Regions from separate parts of the Brevibacillus sp. MER 51 genome, predicted to be linked through region 2. Evidence: a T-box and tRNA genes for the amino acid it is inferred to sense, from the RefSeq annotation. Region 2 holds a T-box; the other holds one or more tRNA genes.

Region 1 (14,709 bases), on a different contig from region 2:
TACCTTGCGGCGCTCTGCCTCAATCAGAATTGGCATAAGCTGCTGTACATCATGCGGTGTAAGTAGGGTAGGCCTCTGCAAAAGGAATGAATATTCACCGGACTTCATCAAGGACAGTGCTTGCGTCACTGCAGGTACGAACAAATCCCATTGTTTCTTGCGATAAGCCAAGAAGCTCAGCCACAGTTGACAAATGACGACGCTGTAGCTGTCCCCGCAGTGACTGAGTCGGTCGGCACAATCGATAAAGGTAGCCCATGCTTCCTCTTCTTTCCCGTATTTGGCATAAGCAATTCCAATCGCCATGCGTACAAGACTGCCTAACCAGTCGTCGCGCATTGCCTCTGTCTCTTGTATCCCCCTGTTGCCATATAAAAGCGCTTGGTCGAGTGCCTTTTCTCTTGCATGAAGCAAAGTTAGTCCCAGAAGCGTTTCTGACTTTCCCCGTGTCGACTGGAGCTCCTCCATGATTTGCAAACCTTTTTCATAAAGCTGGCGAATCTCGTCCGTAGGCAATGTTTGACTGATGAGGGCCGCATGGGCTTTTCGAACATAACCATTCGCCTCTACAAAAGGGGAATGCGCTGCACGTCCGAGTTGTATGGCAGTTTCTGCTGCTTCCCACCCTCGCTCCCATTCGCCATTCAATGCATACACAAAAGATAGGAGCAAAGAGGTCTCCCGATACGATCTGGTCAAGGGAGGATGCTTCCTCTGTTCTACCTGCCACTTACTCTCCAACAGCTGAATGGAGGACTGTAGTCGGCCAGTACGAAACAACAGGCGCGATTCCAGCTCAACCTCCGTCTGCTGCTCTAATTCCTGACTCCGTTCATACCAAGCAGACGCCTGTTTGGCATCTCCGCGATTTGTATAAATCTCTGCCAACAAGCGATACAGCCTCGGCGCCATCTCATTCTCCTGTTCAAATGGGGGCAAGAGTTGAATCGCTCTTTTAAGCAGTTCTTCTGCCCGGACGCCTTGTACGCTGTCGAGATGAACGCGTGCTTGCCCTTCCAGCCCTCGACACAATCCGATTTGATCTTGCTTTTGTTCACATTGTTTCAAAAATTGCTCATAAGAAGAAAAGGCCTTCGCATATAGACAGCGATAGCGTTCTACTTCGCCCTGATAAAACAACAGCCAATGCTGTTCACACTTGATGTGATCTGGTAACAGCATAATCCACTCATATAAAAAGTCCAGCTTCCCTGCTTGCAGCAACCTTTCCGATGCTTGGCACAGCCATTCGCCCAGCACCTCCCACTGTTCGACAAGACGCAACCGCCCAAAAGCTTTTGCCTCGTCCCCTTTACGTCTGTACCAACCTGCAGCCTTTTGATTGACCTGCACATATGTCGCTTGATTCCCAGCCAGCTTGCTAGACAGGAGACGCTGGAAAAGTGGATGAAAGAAATAATGAGATCCTGTTTGGACATGAAGAAAAAGATTACAACGCTGGGCTTCCAACAGGTGCTCCATGCATCCTTCCCCAAGTACTTGCTTGCAATCCTCCAAATCGAATTGTTCGAGAACAGCTGCCTTCAACAAGAAGCCCTGCATACGTGCATCCAACTGTGTCCAGACTTCTACTTCCAGCAAGTGCAGCAATCGGGATAATTCACGCAGACTATCTGATACCGTCTGCCCCCTCGTTACCATTTCACCAAAAGTGCGCAGCGCCATCACCCAGCCTTGCGCCACTTCTTCGACTCGGCCCCAATCGTCTTCGGACAGTGTGATGTCGTATTGATCTGAATAAAAGGCCTCACTCTCCTCCAGCGTAAAAGAAAGGTCATTTGTTGTAAGTTCCAGACACTCCCCTCTGGCGGACAACAAGTCGAGATTGGACCATTTCGGTCGGGAACGCGTTAAAATAACCAGCTTGACCTTTTGTGGAAGAGCCTCGGCTAACCGTTGAACAAATCGATCAACTTCACTGCCATTCTCAATTCGTTGGTAATCGTCCAAAACAACTATGTGGTCAGCCTGGAGCTGTACACACTCCCCGACAAACCAGTCAACCAGTACCTTACTGTCCAGGGAGGGCACCTGACTTTGCTCTGTGATACGTTTGAGTTGCTCTCGCAATACCTGTCCAAAATCAGAATGAACCTGACGAACGCTTTCGACGAGACAGATGACAAATGCAAGAAGGGCATCGTCTCCATCCTGAATGGTATACCAGGACGAAGCCAGTGCATCATCATGTAAAAATGTAGCCAAAGAAGTCGTTTTGCCGTAGCCTGTCCCTGCATGTATGAGACAAAGCTGCGTATATTTCAACAATCGTAATTTTTTTGCCAATGCAGGTCTCCGTAAGACATACGGCTTCTGTCCTGGAGGAGTTATTTTGGATATTGGGATGTGGATTGGAATCATACAATGTGCACTCCTTGCCGTTCTCCTGCTCTTCTTTGACTATTTCCCCATTTCTAACTATTCTCCTGCCGTTTGACCCTTAATCGACAAAAAGCCCACCCGGGAGTCCAGGTGGTGCTCTTTCAATCCACTAAATTATATCCAATAACAGTATATCCAATATCATTTAACAGGACTTGAAATTCCTCGTCACTGATGTGCTCTGCGTTCGTAATTCGTGAATGCAAATCTGCGATTCGGTCATAAACAGCGCGATTGGTAGACACATACAAAATGTTGAAGCGTGTTTCTGCCTGTAAACTTGACCTCATCCGATTCACAACACGTCTGTGCAGCGAATCTGGATGTCCATTATCGACTCGTACAATTTTTCCAGGCGTATACGGGATCGACGTCCGCGGATTGACTTCGTCAGGCTTTGGTGTATCGACTGGCAGCACACCTACAATCAAGTTATCCTTGTACGCTAACACCTTGATATCAGCTACACCGGGCAGCTTTTCCGCATGCCCCTCCAAGGACGTCACAAGCTGCGGTTCTCGCTGATGAACCCTCTTTTGGCTAATCATGGCTGCCGGTCCTTTGTCCCTACCGACGTTATCATTCTGGAAGTTAATCCCGAGAGATTCAAATTTGGCCTGATTTCCGTTCTGATCTTCGGTGCCCTGTTCTTTGTTAGGGGAACACCCTGTCAGCAAGCCGGCAAACAGGAGTACTGTAATGATACTCCTACTTATTCGTCTCATAACAAAAACACCTCCTTGCACTTAGTGTGATGTGCAGGAGGTGTTCTTACTCAGGAAGTAGCTACCTTACTGAGCGATAAACTCACCATCTACTGTATCTTGTTTTCCATCTTTTTCTGCTTTTAAAGTGAAGCTACGAATACCATCATGATCACCTTCGAGTTGGAACTTGAAGGTGCCATCCTTATTTACTGTAACCTCATATGTGTCATCTCCTAGGATGACGACAACTTCTGAGTCTGCTTCAACCTTCCCGGTAACTTGATAATAAGCAAAGACATTCACTTTTTTACCTTCAATACTCTCTTTATCGAACAATGATACTTGTGTATCGGGTTTTTTCTCGTCTGTTCCAGGCTTTGCTGGATCTTTTGGCTTTTCCTGTTGACCAACTTGATTAGGGTTCACATTATCCGCAATCAATACCGTTTGTGTCTTCGGATCCCATTCAACCTTGTAGCTCAGAGCTTCCGCGATGAAACGAACGGGTACTACAGTACGCTTGTTCACAATCTGTGCAGGCACGTCGAGGTTGATGGTTTGTCCATTTTTGTTGGCAATTTTTTGAGTAACCACCAATCTGATATTATCTTTTCCTTTGTTGATGGTCACGGTACGCGTTTGTTCATTCCATTTCACTTCAAATCCAAGACTCTCTGCAATCGGACGAATCGGAACCAATGTCCGCCCTTGGGTGATAATAGGTGCTTGGTCAGGAAACGCAATTTGTTTTTTATTGTACTCCACCTTAACAGCATTCTGTACGGCTTTAGGTGCTCCAGGTGCAGTCGCTGCCGCTGCAGAAAACGCTGCCATTGGTACCAAGGCAATCGCTAGCAGTAATGAGGTTACTTTTTTCAGCAAAACATTCACTCCATTTCCAAAAAGGTTCACACGATTCTTAATCTACTATAGGATGAGGGCTGTTTCAAGATTTTCCTGTAGACTCCCTTTCAAAAGAACATTTCTTCCTAATACCCCTCCCCTTTTCCGTTACCTTTTTCTGCTCCTTTTGACCTAATTTCAAATTGTTACAAAAATGCAACCATCTTGCATTGCAAAACCGTTACAATAGACAAGAAGCGACAGTATTTTATCTTGAAAGAGGCAATGAATGATGAACAAATTTCTCCCTTTCCTCATCCTGGCACTTATCTTAACTTTAATTCCTCCAGTAGGAAGCTCCGCCAATACGACTGCCATCCAATTGGGAAGTGATGTACTGTTCAATCAGTTCCACCATCTCATTGAAGGCAAAAAAGTCGGGTTGATTACGAATCAAACAGGTCAGAACAGTCAAATGGTTAGCACGATCGACATGTTACGACGAGATCGCTCCGTCCATTTAACCGCTCTCTTTGCACCTGAACACGGCCTCGACGGAAAAACGGTCGCAGGAAAACAAGTAACGAGCTTTGTTCATCCCGTCTACGCTATTCCCGTCTATGGCTTGTCTGGATCAACCCGCAAGCCGACACCAGAAATGCTGAAAGACATTGATATTCTTCTCGTTGATTTGCAGGATATCGGATCGAGAACCTACACGTACATATCTACCTTGCAATATGCCATGACAGCTGCAAAAGAACAAGGAAAAGAAGTAATGGTACTGGATCGACCGAATCCTCTCGGTGGAACGATTGTCGAGGGTCCTGTAGTTGAACTGCCATACCGCTCTTTTATTGGAGTGGATACCCTCCCGCTTGCACATGGCATGACCATCGGAGAGCTGGCCTTGTTTTTCAACCGTACCATCGGTGTAGATCTTACCGTCATTCCGATGCAAGGGTATACACGCAACATGATTTATCAACAGACAGGTTTGGCCTGGATTCCGAGTTCTCCGCACATTCCTAGCTTGAACTCGGTTTTCGGTTATATGGCAACCGGTTTGGGTGAGGGTACCCCCATTCGTCAAGGCGACCATTTCACTTGGATCGGGGCAGAGGGTCTAGACTCGCACAAGTACGCTGATCTGTTAAATGGAAGTCTTCTACCTGGCGTCATCTTTATTCCTGAGAATAAAGGAACGGCAGGGGGAGTACGTCTTCAGATCAACGATCCATATCAGTTTAACCCGGTAAAAACAGGTATTTACGCGCTGGCATATGCCAAGCAATTACAACCATTCCCTATGCCAAAAAGTACGAGTATGCAAATCTCCATGTTCGACAAGGTAATGGGTACCAACAAAATCGCGCTGCTTCTCGAGCAAGGCAAATCCCCGCAGGAGATTGTTTCTTCCTATGAAGCGGATCTGAAGAAATTTGTTGAGCTGCGTCAAAAATATTTGATCTATGGCAATGAACCGTTTATTCCGATGCAGCCGCTTCAACAGAAGCAGCCAAAGCAACCAGAACAACTGAAACCATCCAAGCCTGCAAAACCAGAGACACCGACTCCACTGCAGCCTGGCAATAACAAAGGAACCACCAATCAAACGAAGAAGCCTGAACCTGCTACAAAACCGATCCCTCAGACACCGAAGTCTTCTGAGAAGATCGCTTACTTAACCTTTGACGATGGACCCTCTCCTGTAACTCCGCACGTTTTGGATACGCTGAAAGCGCATCAGGTCAAAGCCACCTTCTTTATTGTGGGTCGTGAGGTAGCTGGTCATGAGGCCATTCTCAAAAGGATTGTAGCTGAAGGACATGCGGTGGGAGGACATTCGTATTCCCATAATTATCAGCTTGTTTACAAAAATATGGAAAGCTTTTTTGCTGACGTGGAAAAAGGCAGCCAAATGATTGAAAAAGCAACCGGCATAAAACCAACCGTATTCCGCTATCCAGGTGGCAGTACGAATACCGTCAGTTTGAAATATCAAGATCCCAAACGTTATAACAAGGAACAAACAGTCATGCATGCGATCAAAGCAGAGGCGAAACAACGTGGCTATACGTTTATCGACTGGAATATAACAAACGGCGATGCGAGGAGCAACAAATACACAGCCACGCAAGCACTGGCAAATATAAAGCAGCAAGTAAAGTCACAAAAAGAAATCGTTGTCTTGATGCATGATTCAAGCACCAAATCGCCAACAGCTCAAGCTCTCCCCGGAATCATCTCGTACCTGAAAGAAAAAGGCTATCGTTTTGAAGTCATTCAAGCCGATCGCCCGACTGTTTCCAATGTAAAATAATTAAACAGCAAAAAGCCCGCTCCCTGAAAGAGCGGGCTTTTCTGAAGCTTTATACCTTGTGACTGGCTAAGTCGTCAGTGTTTCGTATCGGAGGCGCAACTCTCTTTTCAAGATTTTGCCGCTGGGGTTTCTGGGTAGATTATCAGCAATCACTACATATTTAGGTGCTTTGAAGGAGGAAAGACGTTCTTTGCAAAAAGCAAGCATCTCGTCAGCAGTCAGTAACTCACCCGCTTTCGGCACAACAACGGCCGTCACTGCTTCGATCCAGAACGGATGAGGAACGCCGATCACGGCGACCTCAGACACTTTCGGATGTTGATAAATAAGCTCCTCAACCTCCCTGCTTGCTACGTTCTCTCCACCCGATTTAATCATATCTTTTTTCCGATCAACGACCGTAATATAGCCTTCGTCATCCATGATGCCTAAATCCCCGCTGTGAAACCACCCTCCCTGGAAGGCAGCCTGTGTCTTTTCCTCATCACGGAAATACCCCAGCATCGCGTGACTGGTCCTGTGTACAATTTCACCAACACTCCCACGAGGGACTTCCTTCCCGTCATCATCGACGATTTTTGTCTCCACATTTAACGCTGGCTTGCCTGCAGAGCCTGCTTTTCTCATCTGATCCTTCGGTGGTAAAACAGTTGCTAATGGCGCCACTTCCGTCTGTCCGTAAAAATTGTAAAACTGTGCATTCGGGAGGCGTTGACTGAGCTCTTTTAACACTTCTATTGGCATGATTGCTGCACCATAGTAGCACTTTTGCAAAGAACTCAAATTACGCGCGGCAAAATCGGGAGAACGCAGTAAAGCAATCCATACAGTTGGCGGGCAAAACAACTGGGTGGCCTTATACGTCTCTACCGTCTGTAGCATCAGCGCAGGGGTTGCCTGTTCCAAAATAATGCCGCTTCCACCCAGGTACACATATGGTCCCAAAAAGCAGTGAAGCTGCGCGCTATGAAACAAGGGTAGTGCGTGAACAGCCACATCATCCTGCGTCATCCCGCCTTCGATAATCGTGCTGACATATTCGGAGATAATGCTTTTATGAGTGAGCATAACACCCTTGGGCTTTGACTCCGTTCCGCTGGTATACAAAATCTGCACAACATCTTCGTCCACGATGTCGACTTCGGGCTCATGATCGTCTGCTGCTTCAATCAGCGTGCGAAAAGGCAACCATTCCCCTGCTTGAACTGCTGGTTTGGACATGAGGGAAAGCAGCTTAGGGGAAATTCCAGCTAATTGGAGTCCGTCTTGAGCGAGCTGCATGAATTCGGGAGCTGCGAAGCAAGCACTCACTTCCGCATGACCGAAAATATAAGCGACATCTTCCTTATTCAACATAAAGTTGATCGGCACCATGATAGCTCCTGCTTTCGCTAGCCCAAAGTTCAGAATCGCAAAATCCATTGAGTTGCGTGACAATACTGCTACCCGCTCCCCTTTTTGCAAGCCTTTGGAAAGAAGCAAATGAGCGGTCTTGTTCGCAAACTGATCAAGCTGCGTGTAGGTCAATACTTCTTCCTCAAAGTACAGGGCAGGCTTATCAGGATTTCGTCCACGACTTCTTCGCAAAATATCGCCAAGTGCATTTCTACGAACCCTTTGCGCTTCGAGCATGCATATTCCCCCATCACTTATAGTCTCCTCTCCATTATATAATAGTTTTCTTTATTTTCTGATATTTTCACAAAAAAGAAACGACAACTTACTCTCAAAGCTCTCGACCATAAAAAAGACCCCAGCTTTTCAACTGGAGTCGGTTCATTTGTATTTATGGCGGAGGGAGCAGGATTCGAACCCGCGTGAGCTTGCACTCTAACGGTTTTCAAGACCGCCCCGTTATGACCACTTCGGTATCCCTCCGTATTTCAACAATATAAACTATATCACAGCTCTACTATTCTTTGCAAGAGCTCTTTCTCCATTTCCTTTATCGCTTGATGGAAACGAGTTTCAATTCCGTCATTTCTTCTATCGCGTATTTGACCCCTTCCCGACCAAGTCCACTCTCCTTTACGCCACCGAAGGGCATATGGTCCACCCGAAAAGTCGGAATATCATTCACCATCACACCGCCCACACGCAGCTCATCTGCCGCTTCCAGAGCCAACGACAGATTGTTGGTATAGACACCAGCCTGTAATCCGTAGCGTGAATCGTTGACCAACGTAATGCCATGCCGGACCGAATCCACTGGATTTATCAGCACGACAGGGCCGAATATTTCCTGACAAGATACTTTTGCATCTGCCGGAACACCCGTCAACACCGTAGGTTGAAGCATCCGATCCACGATCTGTCCCCCACACTCCAAACGTCCCCCCTGAAGGAGTGCCTCATGAATCCACTCCATCGCTCGTTCAGTTTCGCGCGAATTGATCATGGCCGAATAGTCTGCGTCCTCAGAGAGCGAATCACCACCGCGAAGTGCTCGTGTTTGTTCAACAAAACGCTGGACGAAATCTTGATAGATCTCTTTCACCACATAAATTCTTTGCACGGAGATACATACCTGCCCTGAGTAGGCAAAGCCACCAAAAACGCATCGAGGAATCACTTCACTCAGCTGCACATCACGATCAACGATCACTGCCGAATTCGATCCCAACTCGAGCATGACTCTTTTCATACCTGCTCGATTGCGTATATCCAGCCCAACACTTGGACTCCCTGTAAAGGTCACCGCCCTGACTCTCGGATCAGACACGATTTGATCGCCAACGCTCGCCCCACTTCCCGTGATCACATTGAGGGCGCCAGCAGGTACACCCGCTTGCTCTGCGAGCTCTGCCAGAAACAATGCGCTAAGCGGTGTCTGCGAAGCTGGCTTGATAACAACGGTATTGCCAGCAGCGAGAGCAGGCCCGACCTTATGGGCGACGAGATTCATCGGAAAAGGAAAGGGTGTAATGGCTCCGATCACTCCCAGTGGTTCACGCACGGTATAAGCCAAGCGTCCTTCTCCTCCGATCGCTGCATCGAGTGGTACGGTTTCTCCGTGGAGGCGTTTGGCTTCCTCTGCCGCAAACTTATACGTCTGAATGGTTCGAATCACTTCTCCGCGAGCTGTTTTGATTGGTTTCCCCGCTTCTATTGCGATGATTCGCGCCGCTTCCTCCAAACGTTCATTCATTAAAATCGAGATTTTTTCAAGCAGGAAGGCGCGTTGATAAGCAGGAAGGCGCCGCATGTCGGCAGTCGCTTCGTGGGCCGCAGCAATTGCCTTTTCAACCAATGATGAGTCTGCTTGCGAAATTTGTGCAATCTCTTGACCCGTACATGGAGAGAACAGTGGTGCATGAGTAGTGGCTGGCACCCACGCTCCCCCGATAAAGCATGTTTTTTTCATCGGCATATCCCCACTCTCATTGATTGGTGTTCACCTTCCAATCATTCTCCCTCATACGCGTGCCTTCCTGTCTCGATTTTGAAATATTTGGATATCTTTACTCTTTCACACTTTCAGCCACACCGCACCATTCCAGTAACGTAAGCGCAAAGATCTCAGCACAACGGAATACCTCATCCAAAACGATGAATTCATTCGGATAGTGTGCAACCTGTGTGACTCCAGGTCCGACCACAATCGCTGGCGTATTGGCCAAAGCCGTCAGCAAACCGCCGTCTGTACCCCAAGGCGATGCTTCCACAATGGCACGATCTCCTGTCACAGCTTCAAACTGCGCTTGCAAAATATCCATCAACGGATGATCGAGCTCCACTGCTCCCGGTACCCAACGAGCTCCGAACCACTCCAGCTCAACAGGTTGCTCTGCAAACCACGGATCGACCTCTGCCAGCTTTTTGAGTGCTGCCGCCATTTCTGCTTTGGCATCGTCCATCTGTTCTCCTGGGGCAACCCCCATCCTTCCTTCCAGCTTGACGAGGTCCGCTACAGACGAAGGCCACTTGCCACCCTCAATCACCCCCAGATTAATCGGGATCGGAATAGGCAGCTTGGCATAGAGTGGATCGTCGAGTCGATCGTTACGCTCTTTTTCCAATTGTCCAATGGCTTGAACGACGAGCATGCTCTTTTCGATGGCGCTGACTCCCTCGTAGCGAGTCCCTCCGTGAGCAGAACGACCTTTAACCGTTAATCTGAACCACATGGAGCCTTGCTGCTTCGGGAAAATTTTCATATTGGTCGGCTCTGGAATCAAGGCAGCATCCGCTTTGTACCCGCGAATGATCGTCGCCAATGTGCCTGCACCGCCGCTTTCTTCTTCTACGACGCTCTGAAAAATGACGTCGCCTTTCAGTTGCACGCCCAACTTCTGTAGAACCTGGATCGCCAACAGTGAAGATAAGTTTCCACCCTTCATGTCGGTTGCTCCACGCCCGTAAAGCTTGCCATCCTCAACCTTCCCGCCAAACGGATCATCGCTCCACTGTGCCAGATCGCCCGCTGGCACTACATCCACATGTCCGTTCAGAATGATGGAACGGCCATCTCCTTGCCCCTTCCACACACCGACGACATTCGGGCTGCTTTCAAACGTCGTACGCGGGGAGACAAAATACGGATGTGACACCAGCTCTTCGCCTTCCATGACCCATAAGTCAACGTCCAGCCCCATCTGCCCCAAAAGTTCTGCAATGCTTTGTTGAATGGATTGCTCTTCTCCTTGCACGCTTGGGCTTTTTACCCATTGCTGCAGCAGTTGAACAGCGGCTTCCCGATCTTTTTCCAATTGCTCCCGGATACGCACCTGCCAGTTTGCCATGTTTTTCCCCCGTTCTATCGTTTTTTCTTTGCTTAGCGGAAAACGCCAACCTCTCCGTCCATCTTGAGTTCGGCTTCCGTTGCTCCAATCACGTCAGCGACACTGTATGGATACATGACTTCTCGCAGATACAACCCATCTGGCATGACCTCCATCACTGCCATGTCCGTGATGATTAAATCCGCAGCTTTTGTCGCGGTTAACGGCAGTGAGCATTCCCGCACGATTTTCGAACGTCCGTTTTTATCCAGATGCGTGGTCACAACCATGACCTTCTTGGCCTTTTGTGCCAGTTCCATAGCTCCACCCATGCCAGGGACACGTTTGCCTGGAACGATCCAGTTGGCAATGTCTCCATTTTGGCTTACTTCCAGGACTCCTAAAATCGTCATATCCAATAGTCCACGGCGAATGATGGCAAAAGCAGTCGCACTGTCAAAAAAGGAAGCTCCTGTGGCAAGCGTGACAGGAAAACCGCCCGCATTGCAAAGCATGGCATTCTCCTCGCCTTTCGCAGGGCTTGGTCCTGTACCAAGAATGCCATTCTCCGCGTGAAACATGACTCGTTTTTCCGCTGGAATAAAATCCGCAACCAACGTTGGAATGCCGATTCCCAAGTTAATGATCATGCCGTCTTCCACTTCTAATGCTGCGCGGCGGGCAATACGTTCACGATAGCTCTCGGTTTCTTTTACTTCTCCCATGCCCATTGCCAGTTCACCCCTTCACTTTGGACAATAAGGTTCACGAAAACGCCCGGGGTGACGATTTCTTCCGGGTCGATCATGCCTACCTCTACTATCTCATCCGCTTCCACGATGGTAATGTCACCTGCCATCGCCACTAACGGATTGAAATTCCGTGCACTTGTATCAAACACCAAATTGCCAAAGCGATCCGCTTTTTTCGCATGTACGATAGCCACTTCGGCAGTGAGCGGTGTCTCCAACAAGTATTCCTTTCCATCCAGAACGACCTTCTGTTTTCCTTTTTCCGCGATCGTCCCGATGCCGACATCCGATAGAATGCCTCCCAGACCGACTCCACCTGCCCGTACACGCTCTGCAAGTATCCCCTGCGGGCAGAACTCTACTTCCAGCTCCCCAGCTGTCATTTGGGCCCCTGCGTTCGGATTTGAGCCAATATGCGAAGCTATCACTTTTTTGACGCGCTTTTCGGTTACCAGTTTGCCAATTCCGATATGCGGGAAAGCCGTATCGTTACTGATCAGCGTCAGATCACGCACACCTCTATCCAAAATTCCCTGTATTAAAGTAGGCGGGTTTCCTACGCCACCGAATCCCCCTGCCAACAGCGTCATCCCATCGCGAAAATGGGTGAGCGCTTCGGACAGGGAGACGACCTTTTCAAATCGATTTGTCATCCTCGTTCCTCCTTCTCTATCCGATCAGTGCCTTGTCTTGGAGCTCTTGCTGAACAGCTACCACCGCTTCTTTCAGCAGAGATATCAGTTCATCGATTTGCTCCGTGGTAATGGTCAGTGGAGGTGAGATGATGACAGCATCCCCTGCCACCCCTTCGATTCCGCCCATTGCCGGATAAATAAGCAAGCCTTTTTCAAATGCTTTTTGAATGACCTTCCCCCCTACGCCTTGAGAAAGCGCAAACGGTTCTTTTGTCTGCTTGTTTTTCACAAATTCCAGCGCGCACAACATGCCAAGACCACGTGCATCTCCGATCAACGGCAGCTCGTCTGCCAGTTCTTTTAGGCGGGCAAGCATATAGGCACCTTGTTCGGCTGCTTTGTCGACCAACTGATGCTTCTCCACATAGTCGAGGACAGCCAGAGAAACAGCAGCAGATTGTGGATTGGCACTATACGTATGTCCTGCCATAATCGAGCCGCTACCTTTTGTAATGGTCTCAATGATTTCGTCCGAGACAATCGTAGCAGCCATAGGCGTGTAACCGGCACTCATCCCTTTACCCAATGTCATCAGGTCAGGCACGACGCCCCAATGGTCGATCCCAAACGCTTTTCCTGTGCGACCTACTCCTGTCATTACTTCGTCTGCGATAAACAAAACCTCATATTTATCACAAATCTCGCGAATACGCTGGAAGTAACCGTCTGGTGGCACGACCGCTCCCCCAGAAGCTCCGATGACAGGCTCTGCAATGAATGCCGCTACCTGCTCGGGTCCTACGCGCAAAATTGCGGTCTCCAGCTCGTCTGCACACGCAAGCGCATACGATTCCAGGGACATGTCTTCCGGTTTACGATATGGATATGGTCCTGTGATCGCCGGATAGTCAGCCAATAATGGGGTGAACCGCTTTCTGCGCAAGACGTGTCCAGACATCGAGAGCGCACCCATTGTAATCCCGTGATAGCTCATCCAGCGGGAGATAATCCGATTTTTCGTTGGTCTTCCTTTTTCCTGCCAATACTGGATCGCGATTTTTTGTGCTGTCTCGGTTGCTTCCGAACCACTGCTGACAAAAAACGTCCAGTTCAGTGAGCCTGGTGCCCACTCCGCCAGCTTTGCAGCCAGCTTCTCCACGGCATCGCTGCTAAAATGCGAGCGGTATACGAAGGAAACCTCCTTGGCTTGCGCATACATCGCCTCAGCTACTTCTTCTACACCGTGACCAATGCTTGCCGTCACCGCTCCACTAGAACCGTCGATGTAACGATTCCCCTCTTTATCGTAAAGATAGATACCTTTTCCGTGAGAAATAACCGGATACTCTTTGCCCAATTCAGGCTTGATTACATAGCTTTTCGTCATTTTCGTCGCCACCTCGCTTATTCTCTACCTCTATCCTAGCTGACCAGCACGCAAGAGCCATCCTACGTGCTGGCAAAAAAACATGGCAAAGAGACAAAATCTTTTGTACATTTTGTATAAGAGAACCTTTACCGAGGCTTTTGGAGGAGATACCTGATGACCATCACGATAAGAGAAGCGCTGCAACTGCCGGACATGGTTCACACCAGGCTGATCGCAGGAGCAGGCGGACTGGACAATCCGATTCGTTGGGTGACAATTGTCGAGGTGCTGGAGGATACGAGCCGCTTGCAGGAAGGCGAATTTTTGATTACAACCGGCTTTGGACTGGCTGAGCATACAGAAAAGCTCGCTTCTTTTATTCCTTCGTTGGCAAAGCAAAAGCTGAGTGGCGTTGCGATTCATACGGGCTTTTATTTACGGGAAATTCCCGAGACGTTTTTGACTTTGGCGGATCAGTATCAACTTCCATTGATTGAAATTCCTACGGAGATAAACTTTTCTACTATTACCAAAGCCATTTTGCAGCCGATCATGAATCGGCAATTTGAAACGCTGGCCTATTCCTCGGCGATTCATAACCGAATGATTGATGCTGCCCTGTCTAAAGGAGGCCTTCCCGCCATCGCAGGCGAGCTCGCTGCACTTACGGGAGGGGTCGTTTCGCTCGTAGATGCACTAGGCTTTGAAGTCACACAGCATGGCAGTTCGGAAGCGCTGCCGCATGATCAGTCCCAGGAAATCGCGCATCATGTACCGATTCGCGCCAATCGCGAGCATTTTGGCACGTTGACTTTAACGAAGCCCGAGCAGGCCTGGAAAGAGCTCGATGACGTCGCTCTACAGCATGCCTCTACTTTATGTGCACTCGAATATGTAAAGGAAAGGGCGGTAGCCGCAACGGAATGGCGGTTAAAAGGGGATTTTGTGGAGGAGTT
Region 2 (14,709 bases):
ATGGTACACTTACAATTGTGTGCTTGTTTCATGAAAAAAGAAATCGACAGAAATAGGAGAGTGAGAGATTACATGAAGCGAAAGACATGGACAAAGCGATTGACAGGTCTGTTCCTTTCTGTCGCTGTTTTTGCTACAGCAATGGGAGGATCGGTTTCAAAGGTGGAAGCTGCCCCTGTAGCATCTCAAGCGAATTTACAATTGGAAGCGAAGTCTGCCATTCTTGTTGAGGCATCGACGGGAAAGGTTCTCTATAGTAAAGATCCTGATGTAGCACTTCCGCCTGCGAGTATGAGTAAAATGATGAGCGAATATCTGGTTCATGATGCCATCAAGCAAAAGAAAATGAAATGGGATGATGTCGTCCCTGTAAGTGAATATGCGTTTTATATTGCTAAAATTTCTGATTCGTCTGGTGTGTATTTGAATTTAGGCGAATCCTTTACAGTTAAACAATTGTATGAAGCGATGGCAATCGTATCAGCCAATGACGCTACTGTACTTTTGGCTGAGAAGATCGCAGGCAGTGAGGCAGCCTTTGTTGAATTGATGAACAAAAAGGCAGCAGAGCTTGGTATGAAAAATACTTCGTTCGTCACTTCAACTGGATTACCAGCCAATGAGTTGGGTCCATACTCTGTTCAGACCGATCAAACAGAAAACCTGATGTCTGCTCGTGATGCAGCGATCCTTGCCCGTGCGCTGATTCACGATTTCCCGGATGCGTTGGAGACCTCCAAAAAACCAATCTTCACCTTCCGTACAGGTACACCAAAAGAGTGGAGCAAGAAAAACTATAACTGGATGCTGCCTAGCCTGATTAGCTATTACCCAGGTGTAGACGGATTAAAAACGGGGCATACAAATGCAGCAGGTTATTGTTTTACAGGTACGGCTGTTCGCGACAACATGCGTTTGATTAGCGTCGTGATGAAAACTAGCTCCGAGTCAAAGCGTTTTGCTGAGACGAGAAAACTGTTTGACTACGGTTTTGCCAATTTCAAGCTCACAAAACAAATGGACAAGAATGTACCAGTCAAAGGATTTGAAACAGCTCCTGTGAAAAACGGTGTAGAGGTAACTGTGCCAGTTGTTACAGGCAGTGAAGTAAACATGATCACCAAAACCGGTACGGAAGCAAAATACACGCCAACAGTTACCTTCCAGGAGCTAACCGCACCGATCCAGCAAGGACAAGTTGTCGGTAAGATTGTTTTGAAAGAAGAAGGTATGAAGGAATCGGATTACTTGCAGCCTGAAGACGCAGCAAAAGCAGGCGTGGATATCGTAGCAGGACAGGCAGTAGAGGAAGCCAGCTGGATTCGTCTGTTCTTCCGCAGCATCATTGAGTTTTTCAGCAATTTGTTTAGCAGTGGAACAGGAAATTAAATAACTATTGTTTTCCCCTACATCTATCGTTTACAATGACGGTAACAGGAACCATAACACCGCATAACAGTTTCGGTTCTGACTCATGATGTAGGGGGTATTTTTAATGGTACAAGTAGGAACATCCCGCGTTAAAAGAGGTATGGCTGAAATGCAAAAAGGCGGCGTCATTATGGACGTCGTGAATGCTGAACAAGCGAAAATTGCAGAAGCAGCGGGTGCTGTTGCTGTAATGGCTTTGGAGCGTGTACCGTCTGACATTCGTGCAGCAGGTGGAGTTGCTCGCATGGCGGACCTTAGCATTGTAGAGGAAGTACTGAATGCTGTTTCGATCCCTGTTATGGCAAAAGCTCGAATCGGTCATTTTGTTGAAGCGCGTGTTCTCGAGTCTCTGGGTGTAGATTATCTCGACGAGAGTGAAGTGCTCACTCCGGCAGATGACTTGTACCATATCAATAAAAAAGAGTTCACTGTACCGTTTGTATGTGGCGCCCGTGATCTGGGTGAAGCTCTCCGCCGTATCGGGGAAGGTGCATCCATGATCCGCACAAAAGGTGAGCCAGGAACCGGAAACATTGTAGAGGCTGTTCGTCACATGCGCACGATGATGTCCCAAATCCGCAAAGTGCAAGCTATGTCCTACGATGAACTGATGGCAGAAGCCAAAAACCTGGGTGCTCCATACGAACTGCTTGAAGAGGTACACAAAACAGGTAAGCTGCCAGTCGTAAACTTCGCAGCAGGCGGAGTAGCAACACCAGCGGATGCTGCCCTGATGATGCAACTCGGCTCGGATGGCGTGTTTGTTGGTTCTGGTATCTTTAAATCAGAGAATCCAGAGAAGTTTGCTCGCGCGATTGTAGAAGCGACCACCCACTACACAGATTACGAACTGATTGCTCGCGTATCCAAAGGCTTGGGAACAGCAATGCCAGGAATCGAAATCTCCAAAATTCGTGAAGCTGATCGCATGCAAGAGCGCGGCTGGTAAGGTGAGTAGCATGAAAATCGGCGTACTCGCTCTACAAGGAGCTGTAGCAGAACATCTGCGAATGCTAGAAGAGGTTGGTGCGACAGCTGTCCCGGTCAAAAAAGTAGAAGAACTGGATGACCTAGATGGACTGGTCATTCCCGGCGGAGAAAGCACCACGATTAGCAAGCTGATGCACAAGTACGGATTCATGGAGGCTGTTCAAGAATTCGGTAAGGCGAACAAGCCGATCTTCGGAACTTGTGCAGGAGCGATTCTTCTGGCGAAACGGATTCAAGGACAAGACGATTACCATTTAGGCTTGATGGATATCAAAGTTGAGCGGAATGCTTTTGGTCGCCAAAAGGAGAGCTTTGAAGTCTTGATGCCTGTTGCGGGTGTAGCGGCAGATTACCCGGCAGTGTTCATCCGGGCTCCGTATATTATGGAAGTGGGAGAGAACGGTCAAGTCTTGGCCAAGCATGAAGACAAGATTGTTGTCGCCCGAAGCGGTCATTATTTGGCAGCAGCCTTTCACCCAGAATTGACCGAAGATACAAGACTGCACAAATACTTCCTCGACATGGTCAAGGAATACAGAAGCTAGCTGTCATACCGGAAGATCGGCCGTAAAAAGGTGCCGGTCTTCTTTTTTCTGTACAGATCAGGATGGGCTGCTCTTTACATACGTATAGAACCTGTAGTACAGTTAACAATAATAGTATTCATGAATGAGAATGCGATGATGAGAACAAGTACTTCACAAGAGCCAGGCCTAGAGAGTCGGTGGTAGGTGCAAACCGATCCGGTTATGTGAGGGAATCCATCTCGGAGTGGCAAAGGAACAACAACTTTGCCCGGAACCGTCCCGTTATGACGGAAGAGTGGGCATATGCATGAAGGATTGCTGCATATGTCAACGAGGGTGGCAACGCGGGTATACAACACTCGTCCCTTACCAGGGGACGGGTGTTTTTTGTTTTTTTTCAATATGATTCGGAGGGATTTACACATGTTGGACGTAAAAGTATTACGCCAGGATTTAGAAGAAGTAAAACGCCGTTTGGCTCACCGCAATGAAGATATTTCTGCGTTGGATCAATTCGTAGAAGTAGATGAAAAGCGTCGCGAAGTCATCCAAGAGGCAGAAGCGCTGAAAAATAAGCGTAACACGGTATCCGAGCAAGTAGCTGTCATGAAACGCAATAAGGAAAATGCAGACCATCTAATCGCTGAAATGAAAGAAGTAAATGAGCGCATCAAGGGTTTGGATGAAGAACTGCGCCAACTGGATGAACAGCTCGAGTTCATTTTGCTGAGCCTGCCAAACCTTCCGCATGAGAGCACGCCGATCGGTACGACTGAAGACGATAACGTGATCGCCTGGACATGGGGAGAGCCACGTGCGTTTGACTTCGAGATTAAGCCTCACTGGGAGCTGGCTAGCCAAGCAGGCATTCTCGATTTTGAAACCGCGGCAAAAGTAACTGGAAGCCGCTTTGTTTTCTATAAAGGCTTGGGCGCACGTCTGGAGCGCGCACTGATGAACTTCATGATGGATTTGCATTCGAATGAACATGGCTATGAAGAAGTGATCCCACCGTATATCGTCAACCGTACGAGCATGACGGGAACGGGGCAATTACCTAAGTTTGAAGAGGATGCATTCAAAATCGAGGGACCAGATTACTTCCTGATTCCAACAGCAGAGGTGCCCGTCACCAATATGCATCGTGATGAGATCATGGATGGAGCGGATCTCCCTCGCTACTACACTGCTTTCAGCGCATGTTTCCGTTCGGAAGCGGGCTCTGCTGGCCGTGATACGCGTGGGTTGATTCGTCAGCATCAATTCAACAAAGTTGAGCTGGTGAAATTCGTGAAACCAGAAGAGTCTTATGACGAACTCGACAAACTGGTGAAAAACGCTGAAAAGGTGCTTCAACTGCTTGGATTGCCATACCGTGTCCTGAGCATGTGCACAGGCGATCTTGGTTTTACGGCTGCGAAGAAATTCGACCTGGAAGTTTGGATTCCAAGCGGCGGCACATACCGTGAAATCTCGTCTTGCTCGAACTTTGAAGATTTCCAAGCACGCCGTGCCAATATCCGTTTCCGTCGCGATACGAAATCGAAGCCAGAATTTGTGCATACATTGAATGGTTCCGGTTTGGCGATTGGACGTACAGTAGCAGCAATCTTGGAAAACTACCAAGAGGCAGACGGAACAATCGTAATTCCAGAAGCTCTTCGTCCGTACATGGGCGGAGTAGATAAGATCGCACCGAAGTAATAAGCGAGAGATTTGGAAAACAGCTCTTGATCCATAACGGGTCAAGGGCTGTTTTATATTGTGTACTAATACAGATATATTTTTTAAAAAACGTGTTGCACTGTACTAATCTCTGTTATATAATAAAAACAAATTTTAAGAATATTGTTTTAATACAGGAATGGAGGAATGGAGAATGGACTGCTATCGGTGTGAAGGTAACGGAGAACAAAATTGCCCAAGATGTGGAGGCGTTGGTCGTGATGCCAACGGAGCGGCTTGCCACAATTGCTTGGGAGACGGGCATGTATGTTGCAGCCATTGCAGTGGCAGCGGGTATCAGGAGTAAGGACATTTTTTTTGCTACCTCTGTTATATAATAAAAAACATTTTATCTAACTGTACCACAATAACTTTCGAGTGAGGGAGGAGGAGCTGTTTTGACTACTGTACCAACGAATCCATATCCGCTGGAGGTGCAGATTTCCGGTGAGATGCACCCTGGTTATCAAGATATCCTGACACCAGAAGCGATTCAATTCGTGATGAAGCTGGAGCAAAGGTTTGGCGACAGACGCCAACAATTATTGGCGAAACGCGTGGAGCGCCAATTGCAGATTGATGCAGGTCAACTACCCGATTTTTTAGAGGAAACAGCGGACATTCGCAAAGGAGATTGGACTGTTGCTCCATTGCCCAAAGATTTGCAGGACAGACGGGTGGAGATTACAGGACCTTCGGGTGACCGGAAAATGGTCATCAATGCACTGAACTCGGGTGCTCGGCTTTTCATGGCTGACTTCGAGGACGCGAACTCACCGACCTGGGAGAACACCATCCAAGGCCAAATCAACATGAAGGATGCGGTACGCCGCAATATCTCTTACATCAGTCCGGAGGGCAAATCATACACCCTCAATGAAAAAACAGCGGTTTTGATCGTGCGTCCTCGTGGCTGGCATCTTGAAGAAAAGCACATCCTCCTCGATCAAAAACCGATCTCCGGCAGCCTGCTTGACTTCGGACTTTACTTTTACCACAACGTAGATGCTCTTGTCGCGAATCAAACAGCACCGTATTTCTACTTACCGAAACTGGAGAGCCATTTGGAAGCTCGACTCTGGAACGACGTCTTCCTTTTCGCGCAGGATGAATTGAATATTCCACGCGGCACGATTCGCGCGACAGTATTGATCGAAACGATTCTCGCGGCTTTTGAGATGGATGAGATTTTGTATGAGCTGCGCGAGCATAGTGCAGGACTGAATTGCGGACGTTGGGATTACATTTTCAGCTATATCAAAAAGCTGCGGAATCAGCCTGATGTGATTACACCGGATCGTGCGCAAGTAACCATGACAGTTCCGTTCATGAAAGCATACACCACGCTGGCCGTGAAGACTTGCCATAAACGGATGGCACCCTGCATCGGCGGAATGGCTGCACAAATTCCGGTGAAAAATGACCCGGTACAAAACGCAGAAGCCATTGCCAAAGTGCGCGCTGACAAAGAGCGGGAAGCGTACGATGGACATGATGGGACTTGGGTTGCTCACCCGGGGCTAGTGCCGGTAGCTATGGAAGTGTTCGATCGCCTGATGAGAGAGCCGAACCAAATTTGGTACAAACGTGAAGACGTAGACGTATCTGCTAGTCACCTGCTGGCAGTCCCAGAGGGCACGATTACAGAAGCGGGTGTCCGTACGAACATAAGCGTAGGTTTGCAGTACATCGAGGCTTGGTTGCGAGGCTCTGGGGCTGTGCCGATCAACAATCTGATGGAGGATGCGGCTACAGCAGAAATTTCGCGGGCACAAGTCTGGCAATGGATGCGTCATCGTCACGGAGTCTTGCAGGATGGTAGAAAGGTGACGGAAGGCTTGGTGAAGCAGTGGCTGAGTGAGGAGCTGCAAGCGATCAAGCAAGCAATTGGCCAGGAGAGATACGACAAAAGCAAGTATCCGACTGCTGGAGATCTGTTCTTGCAATTGGTAACGACAGAAGATTTTGAAGACTTCCTAACGGTACCGGGTTATCGCTATTTGTAAAAATAAAAATGAGTGGGGGAAATGAAAATGAAAAAAGTAAACAAACAGGAAGCGATTCAACAGGTGGAGCAAAGCTGGCAGGGTGAGCGTTTTAAAGGAATTACACGTCCGTATACGGCAGAAGATGTCGTTCGTCTGCGCGGTTCCGTACAAATCGAACATACACTGGCTCGTCTGGGAGCAGAGCGTCTATGGGATCTGTTGCATACCGAGCACCATATTAAAGCGTTGGGGGCTTTGACCGGGAATCAAGCGATTCAGCAGGTAAAGGCAGGATTAAAAGCGATTTATTTGAGTGGCTGGCAGGTAGCGGCCGATGCTAATCTGTCTGGTCAGATGTATCCTGATCAAAGCCTCTACCCGGCAAACAGTGTTCCTCAAGTCGTAAAAAGAATTAATCAGGCATTGCAACGCGCTGACCAGATCGATCAATCAGAAGGTGGTACCGACACGAATTGGTTTGCTCCGATCGTGGCAGACGCAGAAGCGGGCTTTGGTGGGCCATTGAACGTCTTTGAATTGATGAAGGGCATGATTGAAGCGGGCGCAGCAGGTGTGCATTTTGAAGACCAGCTGGCTTCCGAGAAAAAATGCGGCCATATGGGCGGAAAAGTACTGATTCCGACGCAGGCGGCTGTACGTAATCTGATTTCCGCTCGATTTGCGGCAGATGTGATGGGAGTCCCAACAATTATCGTGGCACGTACCGATGCCAATGGCGCTTTCCTGATCACCAGCGACATCGACGAGCAGGATAAACCATTCCTGACGGGTGAACGAACAGCAGAAGGATTCTTCCGTCTACGCGGCGGATTGGATGCAGCGATTGCCCGGGGACTTGCGTACGCTCCTTATGCAGATTTGATCTGGTGCGAGACTTCTGAGCCGAATTTGGAGGAAGCACGCCGTTTTGCCGAAGCGATCCATGCCAAATACCCGGGCAAGCTGTTAGCGTACAATTGCTCTCCTTCTTTCAACTGGAAAAAGAAGCTGGATGAACAGACTATCGCTCGCTTCCAGGAAGAGATCGGCGAGATGGGCTACAAGTTCCAATTTGTCACGCTCGCTGGCTTCCACTCCCTGAATTACAGCATGTTTGAACTGGCGCGGGGATATCGTGACCGCGGAATGGCTGCCTATTCTGAATTGCAGCAGGCTGAGTTTGCTAGCGAAGTACATGGCTATACCGCCACTCGTCATCAGCGTGAAGTGGGTACCGGGTATTTCGATGAGGTTGCGCAAGTTATTTCTGGCGGCAATTCCTCTACGACTGCGCTCAGCGGATCGACGGAAGAGGAGCAATTCGCGCATAATTAAACAGGAAAAACGAAGGACTAGGTGGTTCTCTGGTATTCAGAGGACCACTTTTTGCGTTCACTTCTATTTTTCATAGAGTCTTAATAGCTTTTTAACAACGCATTTATATCAGTTTCATTTTGGTTGTTTACGATTGGGTTAGAAAAAAACAAAGAATCAAACACAAATAAAAACGAAAAGGGGCCTTAAAGATGAGAGGGAACCAGTTAAGTTGGAAACGAACCGTTGTTGTCATGACTTCCGTTTTTCTGCTTGCGGGATGTGCCACCGAGACGAAATCAGGCACTTCTCTGGATACGTCGCAATTGACCCTGGATCAAATCGTGGAAAAAGCAAAGCAAGAGGGAGAAGTCAACTCCGTGGGAATGCCGGACACGTGGGCAAACTGGGGGGAGACCTGGAGCAATCTTACAAAGGAATATGGCTTGAAGCATACGGACACGGACATGTCGAGTGCAGAAGAATTGGCTAAGTTTGAAGCAGAAAAAGAAGACGCAACAGCAGATATCGGCGACGTAGGCATCGCTTTTGGACCGTTAGCCAAGCAAAAAGGGCTGACACTGCCTTACAAAACCTCTTACTGGAACGACATTCCCGACTGGGCAAAAGATGATGAAGGACATTGGTTGCTGGGCTATACCGGAACGCTGGCTTTTATCACTGACAAGACAAAGGTGCAAAATCCTCCCAAGTCCTGGGCAGATTTGAAAAACGGAAGCTACAAGATCGCGATTGGCGATGTCATGAAAGCGAACCAGGCGCAGTTTGCCGTTTTGGCCGCTGCCTATGCTAATGGGGGAGATGAGAAAAATATTCAGCCCGGCATTGACTTTTTCGCTGAGTTGGCAAAAAACAAGCGGCTCAGTACGAGCGATCCGACTCTTGCCAATTTAGAAAAGGGTGAGGTCGAAGTTGCTATCTTGTGGGACTTCAACGCGCTCGGGTATCGGGACAAAATCGACAAAAACCGCTTTGATGTCCTCATCCCGGAAGAAGCATCAGTCAGCAGCGGATACGCTACGGTTATCAACAAGTACGCCAAGCACCCACACGCTGCCATGCTGGCTCGTGAATACATTCTCTCCGACGCTGGACAGTCCAATTTGGCTCGCGGCTATGCACGACCGATTCGCGCTAACGCCAAGCTGGATGAATCCGCTAAAGCCATGCTGCTCCCGGATGACATGTATAAAAACGCACGTCCTGTGGGCGATTTGACTGCTTGGGAAGAGACGGCTAAAAAGTTGCCGCAGTTATGGCAAGAGAAGGTGTTAATCCATGTGCGCTAGCAAGCTCGCGATGATTGTGCTCGACGGATTGAGATTTGATACAGCCGTCTCGCACATGGGGTACCTGCATCACCTGGTTGAGTACGGCATTGCGGCCCGCTTTCAGGTGCGATCGGAACTACCCAGTCTCTCTCGTCCTTTGTATGAGGTTCTTTTAACGGGAACCCCTGTGTGGAAGAACGGCATTTCCAGCAATCAGACGGTTCGGCTTTCGCAGCAGGAGAGTCTCTTTCACCTGACGCAGAAAAACGGACTGTCCAACGCTGCTGCCGCTTATTGCTGGGTAAGCGAACTTTATAACAAGGCTCCGTTCAATCCGTTTTACGACCGAATCCAATTGAACACCGACAAGCCGATACAAAACGGAATGTTCTACTGGGAAGATCACTATCCAGATACACACTTGTTTGCTGACGCCAACTTTTTGCTGAATGGATACAATCCGGATTTTCTATACGTCCACTCCATGAATATCGATGATGACGGACATAAGCATACGGCCGATTCCGCACGATATCGAAATCGCGTTCTGGCGGCAGATTCGATACTGGCAAATGTGCTTCCTGCGTGGATCGATGCGGGTTATCAAATCATTGTAACAGCCGATCACGGGATGACAGCCGATGGAAATCATGGGGGCACCTCTAGCGCTGACCGGGACGTTCCCTTGTTTGTCATCAGCGACCTGATATCTCCCGGTATTCGCGAGGAGGCAATTCCGCAATTGCAGGTGGCTCCGCTTGCCTGCCATTTGCTCGGCATCTCCCCCTCGAAAGAGATGCAGCCATTGAACGTAGGAGGGCTGAGTAAGACGTCTCCCTAAGGGGGCGTCTTTTCCTCTAAGAAAGGAGTTTTTGCGATGAAACGATTTGTCAGTATGCTTTGGGTCACGACGATTCCGTTCTTTGCAATGATCGCTCTGTTTCTCCTCGTCCCATTGCTTTCTATGATTGGAGGGAGCTTTCAGGCCGAGGGGGGCGGCGGTTTTACCGTTAGTCATTATCGTGAGATTTTTTCAAATCCGTATTACTTGCAGGCTTTTGAGAACAGCGTGCTCATCTCGTTCCTGTCTGCTCTCATTGGAATCGTCGTTGCTGTTTTCGCCACTTATGCGATTACCCGTTTCCCGCAATCTCTGCAACAGCGAGTGCTTGTTATTACCAATCTAACCTCCAATTTTGCGGGAATTCCGCTCGCATTTGCCTTCATTGTCCTGTTGGGAAACAGTGGATTGTTTGTTTTGCTCGCGAAGCAACTGGGGATTGATTTTGGTGAGTCCTTTACTCTGTATTCGTGGAGCGGCTTGACGCTTGTTTATATTTATTTTCAACTGCCCCTGGCGGTAATGCTTTTGTATCCCCTGTACAATGCCATTCAGAAACAATGGATGGAAGCGGCCGAGCTGCTTGGGGCAAGTCCATGGAAGTTTTGGCTGAGAATCGGTTTTCCGGTACTGCTTCCAGGCATCGTCGGCACATTCAGCATTCTGTTTGCCAATGCAATGGGTGCCTATGCTTCTGCCTATGCGCTCACCGGGAGCAACTACAATCTGGTACCCATTCGGATTGGCGCGCTAGTATCTGGCGACATTTTTGCCAGACCCGAGCTGGGTAGCGCTCTCGCTGTACTGCTCGGCCTTACGCTTGCAGGAGCCTTACTCGTGAACGAGTGGCTGACGCGGAAGATTCGGAGGGATTTGTCTTGAAGCGGATCAGTTTGCCATCCTTGTCGTTTGCGTTGGTCATGTTGTATTTGTTTTTGCCAGTAGCGGCTACCATCCTTTACTCACTGGCAACCGAGTGGAACAGTACGATTTTGCCGGAAGGACTCACAGGAAAATGGTTCGCAGAGCTGTATGCCGATCCTCGATTCTTGCAAGCATTCGGGCGTTCTTTTTTGCTCAGCTTTCTGACGACTGTCGTTGCCGTGGTCATTATTGTTCCTGCTGTATTCTCCATAATTGTCTATGCTCCCCGGATGGAGAGGCTGGTTCAGATTTTGGTGATGCTGACCTATGCCGTTCCGGGTGTCATTATGGCCGTCGGATTGATCCGTACTTATTCAGGAAACGGAATTCCCATGGTCATCATTACAGCAGGGGCGTATTTGGTCGGTTTGCTTCCGTATCTTTATCAGGGAACGCGCAATAGCCTGCTTGCGATGCAAGCACGTTCATTGATGGAGGCAGCCGAGCTATTGGGTGCGAGCCACTGGCAGGCGTTCGTACGGATTATCGTTCCGAATATCATGTCTGGAATTTTCGTGTCCTCGCTCTTGTCGTTCTCCATTTTGTTTGGTGAATTCGTTCTGATTAACATCCTGGTGGGAGGAAGATACGAAACTCTGCAGATGTATCTGTACGCCAAGCTATCGTCAAGCGGACATGTCGCCAGCGCGATTACTGTCACTTATTTTGTCCTGATGGCTATCATCACTGGCCTGGTTGTAAAATTCACGCGCCGAAGCTTCGCACGCAAGGAGGTCCCCTAATGAGCTACGTCAAAATCGAACACTTGTCCAAAACCTTTCACGGTCAACACGTGTTGCAGCAACTCGATCTTGCGATTGAAAAAGGCGAGCTAGTCACTTTACTTGGCCCTAGCGGGTGTGGAAAAAGTACGCTATTACGCATCCTCAGTGGTTTGACGGCTCCGGATACAGGCATGATCTACATCGACGGCAAAGACGTGACGGACGTGTCGCCGAAAAATAGGCAAATCGGCATGGTGTTCCAATCGTACGCACTCTTTCCCAATCTTACGGTCAGTCAAAACATTGCCTTCGGTCTGGAAATGAACAAAATCTCGAAAACGGAGATTCGGCTGCGTGTCCAAGAAATGATTGAGCTGGTGGGATTGGTGGGAAAGGAGCAGGCTTACCCGCGTGAATTGTCTGGCGGCCAGCAGCAGCGTGTGGCACTTGCCCGTTCTCTCGTTACTCGGCCAAAAGTGCTTCTGCTGGATGAGCCGCTTAGTGCACTCGATGCCCAGATTCGCAAAAATTTGCAAAAGCAGCTACGCACGATCCAACGTGAGTTAAACATGACGACTGTGCTGGTTACTCACGATCAGGAAGAAGCCATGGCTGTCAGTGACCGCATCTACATCATGAATGGTGGACGAATCGTTCAGCACGGCAGTCCCCAAGAGATTTACACGCAACCTCGCTCTGAATTTGTTGCTCGCTTCATCGGCAATTACAACGTGCTGACTGCCGAGCAGCTTAACCGAATCGCGCCTAATCTGTCTCATCCAGCAGTTGAACGATTCGCAATCCGTCCTGAGACGTTTCGCGAACAGCCTTTGGCTGGGGAGGACATCTGTTTGACCGGGAATATCGCTCAGGTAACCATGCTCGGCAACATTACCCGTTACGAGCTGAACATGCGGGATGTTCCTGTACTGGTGGACACACTTCACCTGTCCTTCGAGCAGGAGCAGATCGGCACAACAAAAACATTGTATGTAAGTCCCAAGGATGTGATTCCGCTTTATGACACTATTGCCTGAAGAACGACAGCAAGTGATTCTGGACGAATTGAACCGCCACGGTAAAATTCAGGTGATGAGTCTGGCAAAAAAACTGGCAGTAACACCGGAGACAATCCGACGTGATCTTGACCATTTGGAACAGCAACGTTTGTTAAAGCGAGTGTACGGAGGAGCAATCCCTTTTCATTTGGCGAAACGTGAGCCGCACTTTGAAAAGAAACAGGCGATCCAACAGACGGCAAAAACGAAAATCGGGCAAATCGCGGCAGAACTTTTGTCTGACGGGGATACTATCGCGCTCGATGTCGGGACGACAACACTGGAATTGGCACGTGCTATAAAGGGTCTCAACCAATTAACGATTGTCACGAATTCGCTCCCCGCCGCTTCTTTACTAAACGAGCTATTGGAAGCCAATCAATTCAACGGTCAGGTCATTATGCTGGGGGGGTTGACCCATCCGGCCCAAAAATCGGTTGCTGGGGCGTTTACCTGCGAGCTGCTCTCCCGCTTTCATTTTGATAAAGCTTTTATTTCCTGTGGAGGAATGACGGCTGATGGCTTCACCGATTATGACATGGAAGAAACGCTGTGTTCGACCATGATGGTACAGCGGTCGGAGCAAGTCTATGTATTAGGAGATACATCCAAGATTGATCAAACGCAATTTTTTCGTATTTGCGGCTGGCAGGATGTCAGCGCGGTTGTTTGTGACCAGCCGATGCCGGATGAATGGCTATCGTCTGGCATACAAACTACCTGGATAAGCGAACATCCGGGAAGGAGAGACTTCACATGCTGATCGACTATCATCTTCATCTGGAAGAAGGGCCTTTTTCATTGCGTTGGCTCGACCGTACCAATATAGCCCTCGACCACTTTTATCCGTTAACTGAACCTCGACATACCCGCGCCTGGCTGCTGGACAGTCTTGCGCGATTAAATAACCGGATGTCTTTGGGAGCATACGACCCGTCTTGGATCGATCTGTATTTACGTGAAGCGTTAAACAAAGGCTTGAAGGAAGTGGGGATTGTCGATCATTTATACCGCTTTCGTGAAGCCCGTCCCTACTTTGAACGGTATATGGACCTGGGTGACACCGATTTGGGTCGCTTGCAGCGAACGTGGCTTGATCAAGTATGCACTGAGAGCCTCAGTGACTTTTGTGTCGCCATTGAAGCAGCAAAGCAGCGTTGGTCCGCAAGCGGTGTGGAGTTGCGGCTGGGGATCGAAGCGGATTACTTTATCGGCGGGGAAGCAGAATTGGAAAGCTTGCTCGAAGGCGCTTCGTGGGATTATGTGATCGGTTCTGTTCATTTTTTACAAGGATGGGGCTTTGACAATCCCGAGACTCGCCATCTGTTTGAGCAGCACGACTTGAAACAGTTATACGGGGACTTTTTCCATACAGTTGAATCTATGATTAGGAGCAACTTGTTTGATTTTGTTGCTCATCTGGACAATCTGAAAGTGTTCTCCTATCGCCCAGAGGAATCGGAGCTTGTTCCCTATTACCATCGAATCGCAACTGCTTTGAAAGAAACGGATACAGCGACCGAAATCAATGCGGGCCTGTACTACCGCTATCCCGTTCAGGAAATGTGCCCCAGTCCTGCTTTCCTCGACGTTTTGGTGGCGCATGGCGTTCCACTGACACTCTCGTCCGACGCGCACTTTCCCGACGATATTGGGAGATACGTGGCGGAGAACCTGGAAGTCCTTCGTTCAAAAGAGGTAGCGGAGATTGCTACTTTTTCCGGTCGTCAACGGATCATGAAGCCAATCCGTTATGCTTGACTGTGAAAAACAGCATGTCTTGAGCAAAATATGATTTGAGATGCAAAAAACCTTGGAATGCCAAGGTTTTTTTAGTTCTGTCTGTTTGACAGGGGTAAGACCACCGCAGCAGGGTTTTTATGTTTTTTCTGGA

What was found. A T-box is a leader RNA that pairs with one kind of tRNA and senses whether it is charged. The one in region 2 lies ahead of serS (serine--tRNA ligase), so its partner is inferred to be a tRNA-Ser.
Region 1: it encodes a tRNA-Ser, which carries the amino acid that the T-box ahead of serS (serine--tRNA ligase) is inferred to sense. The anticodon was not compared.

Annotation. Positions count from the first base shown of each region.
Region 1 covers NZ_JAMAUS010000003.1:6,604-21,312, reverse strand. The annotation lists gene M3630_RS07135 (ATP-binding protein) at 1-2,382, opposite strand, end outside; gene M3630_RS07130 (YhcN/YlaJ family sporulation lipoprotein) at 2,505-3,128, opposite strand; gene M3630_RS07125 (copper amine oxidase N-terminal domain-containing protein) at 3,195-4,022, opposite strand; gene M3630_RS07120 (exo-beta-N-acetylmuramidase NamZ domain-containing protein) at 4,246-6,276, shown strand; gene M3630_RS07115 (acyl-CoA synthetase) at 6,343-7,908, opposite strand; tRNA gene M3630_RS07110 (tRNA-Ser) at 8,066-8,154, opposite strand; gene M3630_RS07105 (aldehyde dehydrogenase family protein) at 8,222-9,640, opposite strand; gene M3630_RS07100 (peptidase) at 9,738-11,018, opposite strand; gene M3630_RS07095 (3-oxoacid CoA-transferase subunit B) at 11,051-11,728, opposite strand; gene M3630_RS07090 (3-oxoacid CoA-transferase subunit A) at 11,710-12,402, opposite strand; gene M3630_RS07085 (aspartate aminotransferase family protein) at 12,419-13,771, opposite strand; gene M3630_RS07080 (PucR family transcriptional regulator) at 13,928-14,709, shown strand, end outside.
Region 2 covers NZ_JAMAUS010000015.1:2,983-17,691, forward strand. The annotation lists gene M3630_RS24900 (D-alanyl-D-alanine carboxypeptidase family protein) at 73-1,389, shown strand; gene pdxS (pyridoxal 5'-phosphate synthase lyase subunit PdxS) at 1,496-2,380, shown strand; gene pdxT (pyridoxal 5'-phosphate synthase glutaminase subunit PdxT) at 2,391-2,966, shown strand; T-box leader at 3,093-3,318, shown strand; gene serS (serine--tRNA ligase) at 3,372-4,652, shown strand; gene M3630_RS24920 (hypothetical protein) at 4,844-5,011, shown strand; gene aceB (malate synthase A) at 5,072-6,679, shown strand; gene aceA (isocitrate lyase) at 6,707-7,996, shown strand; gene M3630_RS24935 (ABC transporter substrate-binding protein) at 8,188-9,285, shown strand; gene M3630_RS24940 (alkaline phosphatase family protein) at 9,275-10,108, shown strand; gene M3630_RS24945 (ABC transporter permease) at 10,145-10,990, shown strand; gene M3630_RS24950 (ABC transporter permease) at 10,987-11,775, shown strand; gene M3630_RS24955 (ABC transporter ATP-binding protein) at 11,775-12,794, shown strand; gene M3630_RS24960 (DeoR/GlpR family DNA-binding transcription regulator) at 12,778-13,578, shown strand; gene M3630_RS24965 (histidinol phosphate phosphatase domain-containing protein) at 13,572-14,576, shown strand.